DNA from 2 places in the Microcella indica genome. Region 2 is predicted to be linked to the other one. Evidence: predicted binding sites of a transcription regulator. Region 2 holds the regulator's gene; the other holds the start of a gene.
What was found. The regulator HrcA, encoded in region 2, represses chaperone genes, less so after heat shock. The targets are predictions, from matches to a motif close to TTNGCACTCGNNNNNNNCGAGTGCNAA.
Positions count from the first base shown of each region.

Region 1: groES (co-chaperone GroES) is a predicted target of HrcA. The motif match lies at 927-953, and genes of this name have one in related genera.

Region 1 is NZ_CP058670.1:248,677-250,874, reverse strand. It holds gene rarD (EamA family transporter RarD) at 1-478, opposite strand, end outside; gene groES (co-chaperone GroES) at 549-845, opposite strand; gene HUJ41_RS01260 (class I SAM-dependent methyltransferase) at 989-2,197, shown strand.
Region 2 is NZ_CP058670.1:1,090,455-1,092,652, reverse strand. It holds gene dnaJ (molecular chaperone DnaJ) at 1-416, opposite strand, end outside; gene hrcA (heat-inducible transcriptional repressor HrcA) at 417-1,436, opposite strand; gene HUJ41_RS05340 (DUF4870 domain-containing protein) at 1,689-2,087, shown strand; gene HUJ41_RS05335 (DUF4870 domain-containing protein) at 2,156-2,198, shown strand, end outside.

The sequences.
Region 1 (2,198 bases), 840 kb from region 2:
GCACGATCACGGCGACGATGCTCAGAGCGACTGCGCACCACTGGGCGGGCCGCAACCGCTCGCGGAGGAAGACGACCCCGAGCGCGACCGTGACGATGGGATTGATGAAATATCCGAGCGCGGCTTCGAGGATGAAGCCGCTGAGGGAGGCGTAGACGTAGACGTGCCAGTTGACGGCGATGAGGACTGCCGCGACGGCACTGAGGAGCAGGATGCGCCGGTCGACGATGAGCGCCCGTAGGGCAGGGAAGGTGCGCGTCACCCCGATGATGAGAAGGCAGAAGACCAGAGAGAGCAGGATGCGCCACGCGACGATCTCGACGGGCCCCGTCGGCATGAGGGCGATGAAGTAGACCGGCAGGAGACCCCAGAGCCCGTAGGCGCCGATGGCGGCGAGAAGGCCTGTCGACGAGGAGCGAGGGTCGGGCACAGCCTCACTGTAGTGCCGCTCGCGGGGCTCGCCGCACCGCTCCGGCATGCTCCCGGAGACGCCGAGACCCCCGTTGCGCCGAAGCGCAACGGGGGTCTCGGCCCGTGGAGGATCCGCGCTAGCGGACGACCACCGCGAGCACGTCGCGCGCCGAGAGGACGAGCAGCTCGTCGCCGTCGTACTTGACCTCGGTACCGCCGTACTTCGAGTACAGCACGCGGTCACCGACGGAGACATCGATGGGGACGCGGTTGCCGTTGTCGTCGATGCGGCCGGGGCCGACCGCCACGACCTCGCCCTCCTGGGGCTTCTCCTTGGCGGTGTCCGGGATCACGAGACCGGAAGCAGTGGTCTGCTCCGCCTCGACCTGCTTGATGACGATGCGATCTTCGAGCGGCTTGATGGAGACCGACACGGTTGACCTCTTCTTTCCTAAAGACGATGAGGGAGTTGGCACACTCGCCCTGCGAGTGCCAGCACCACTGTACCCAAGGAGTTAGCACTCATGCAATCCGAGTGCCAATGCGCCGAGTGCGCAAGGGTGGGAGGATCGCTGGCATGGAGAGCGCCGAGCTACGAGAACTGTTGACGCAGGAGGCGCTCGTACTGCTCGATTCGCTCGAACCGAGCACCTCCACCGACGATGTCGTGCGACTCGTGGGTCGGTTGCGTCGAGACGGGCATCCCGCTACTCGCGTAGCCGCCGTACTCTCGCAGTACCGTCTGCGCCGCCGCGCCTCCGCAAAATTCGGCCAGTTCGCCGATCGCATGCTGTTCACCGAAACCGGCCTCGAACAGGCCACCCGACTGCGCGTCGCCGCGCTCCACGCCGGCCGCTTCGCGGCCGCGGGCCTCGAGCACGTCGCCGATCTCGGGTGCGGCATCGGGGGGGACGCGATGGCGATGGCCGCACTCGACCTGCGCGTGACCGCGGTCGAGCGCGACGAGGTCACGGCCGCCCTCGCCGCCTACAACCTGGCGCCGTGGGCGAGCGCCCACGTCGTGCATGGCGATCTGACGGCGATCGACCTCGACGGCGTCGACGGCATCTGGCTCGACCCCGCTCGGCGCGAAGGCGCACGCCGACTCGCCGACCCCGGCGACTGGTCGCCCCGCCTCGACACGGCCCTCGAGCTCGCCCGTCGGCGGCCGGCCGGCATCAAGCTCGGGCCGGGCATGGATCGAGCGCTGCTGCCCGATTCCGGCGAGGCGCAGTGGGTCTCCGTGGGCGGCGACGTCGTCGAGCTCGTGCTGTGGAGCGGCAGCCTCGCCCGCCCGAACGTCGGGCGCGCCGCTCTGGTTCTGGGCGCCGACGACAGCGCGCACGAGCTCACCGCGGAGCGCGACAGCGAGGACGCTCCGGTCGGCGAGCTCGGCGACTGGGTCTACGAGCCAGACGGCGCGGTCATCAGAGCCCGCCTCATCGGCCTGCTGGCCGACCAGCTGGGGGGCCGGATGCTCGACCCGACGATCGCGTACATCGCGGCCGACCGGCTCGCGCCTACCCCCTTCGCACGCGCGTTCCACGTTCGGGAACGCTGGCCCCTCGATGTGCGTCATCTGCGGCGCGAGCTCGCCGCGCGCAAGATCGGAGTGCTCGAGATTAAGAAGCGCGGCGTCGACATCGATCCCGCAGCCCTGCGGCCGAAGCTGCAGCTGCGCGGTGATCGCTCAGCGGTGCTCATCCTCACCCGCGTCGCGGGCGAGAAGGCGGCCCTGCTCGCCAAGCGGGCGGACGAACCGCCGCGCGCGACGAGCGGGGCCTAGC
Region 2 (2,198 bases):
CCGTTGCAGGTCTCGCAGAGCACGGCCGTGTCGACCTCGATCTCGCGGTGGGTGCCGAAGATGATCTCGTCGAGCTCGACCTCGACGCGCAGGAGGGCATCCTGGCCGCGCTCGCGGCGCGACCGGGGGCCGCGCTGCGACTGGCCGCCGCCGAAGAACGTCTCGAAGATGTCGCCGAAGCCTCCGAATCCGGATGCTCCGCCCATGCCGCCGCTGCCGCCCATGTCGTACTGCTGGCGCTGCTGCGGGTCGCTCAGCACGTCGTAGGCGTGCGTGACCTGCTTGAACCGCTCAGCCGCCTCCCCGCTCGGGTTGACGTCGGGGTGCAGCTCGCGCGCCAAGCGTCGGTACGCCTTCTTCACCTCATCGGCGCTCGCACCGCGATCGATTCCGAGCACTTCGTAGTGGTCTGCCACTTATTCCTCACCGAGCAGTCGCGACACGTAGCGCGCCACGGCGCGGACCGCTGCCATGTTGTTCGAGTAGTCCATACGGGTGGGGCCGAGCACCCCGAGTTTCGCGCTCGAGTCGCGGCCCATGCTGTACGCGCTCGTGACGACGGCGGCCTCGTGCAGCGCCGCATCGTTCTCGCGGCCGATGCGGGCCGACACCCCCTGGCTGTCGAGCTGCATCTCGCTGAACAGCTTCAGGAGCGTCACCTGCTCCTCGATCGCCTCGAGGACGGGGTAGACGCTGCCGGCGAAGTCCTGCTCGGTGCGCACGAGGTTCGCGGCGCCCGCCATGACGAGCCGGTCGGAGCGGTGCTCGTCGACGTGCCCGAGCAGGGCATCCGCGACGACGCGCACGGCTTCCCGCCGGTCGGGGGCGAACTGGCCGTCGAGCGTGCCGGCGACGGTGCCGACCTCGGCGAGTGCGCGGCCGGAGAGCGCGGCGTTGAGCTTCGCCCTCAGCTCCCCCACGAAGACCTCGTCGGCCTCGACCGGCAGCTCGATCATGCGCTGGTCGACACGACCGCCGTCGGTGATGAACACCGTCATGAGGCGCGTAGGGCTCATGGGCACGAGCTCGATGTGCCGCACCCGGGCGTTGCCCAGCGTCGGGTACTGCACGAGCGCGACCTGGTTGGTGAGCGAGGAGAGGAGGCGCACGGTGCGCGCGAAGACGTCGTCGAGGTCGACCGACTGATCGAGGAAGGCGGCGATCGCCTGGCGCTGACCCGCGCTCAGCGGCCGCAGGTCGGCGAGCTGGTCGACGAAGACCCGATAGCCCTTGTCGGTCGGCACCCGACCCGACGAGGTGTGGGGCGCCGAGATGAGCTCCTCCTCTTCGAGGATGGCCATGTCGTTGCGGATCGTCGCGGCGGAGACGCCGAACTGGTGACGGTCGACGATGGCCTTCGACCCGACGGGTTCGCGCGAGGCGACGTAGTCCTGCACGATGGCCCGCAAGACGTGCAGAGCGCGGTCGGAAACCATCGTCACCCCTCTCCTCGTCGTACTCGATGTCGTGGCCGTCGTCGTGGCCGTGCCGCTGGCACTCGATTCCACTGACTGCCAATTCTACCCCGCCACACCCTGAGCGCATCGTTGCCTCAGGCGAAGGTGCGCACTACGGTGTTGATGTGCTCGCACCGCGCGGAGCAGTTATGTACACCGCAACGATGCGAGTCACACGTCAGGCTCCACCCCGGGTCCCTCTTGTTCGGACGATTGAAAGGCAGCACCCACATGACTGAGTCCACTCCGCCCCCCGCAGCTCCTCAGCCCGCCCAGCCCCTCAGCGAGACCGAGGACCGCCAGTGGGCCTCCTTCGCCCACCTCGGCGGAATCCTGGGCTTCCTGCCCGCTCTCATCATCTGGCTCGTCTTCAAGGACCGTGGTTCGTTCACGAACCAGGAGGCCAAGGAGGCTCTGAACTTCCAGATCACGGTGGCGATCGCGCAGGTCGTCATCTTCATCCTGAACGCCATCCTCGGCGCCGTGACGCTCGGCCTCTGGGCGCTCATCGGCTGGATCTTCCCGCTCGCCGTGTGGGTGTTCGCCGTGATCTTCTCGATCATGGGCTTCACGAAGGCCAAGGACGGCACCGCGTACCGCTACGCCGTGTCGATCCGCCTCATCAAGTAGGTCATCGCTTTCGGCCCACGGGGCCCGCGCGCTACCGCGCCGGGCCCCGTTCGGTGTTTAATGGCCCCATGAGCCAGCAGCCGCCCGTCAACCCGTACGCCACAGCACCCG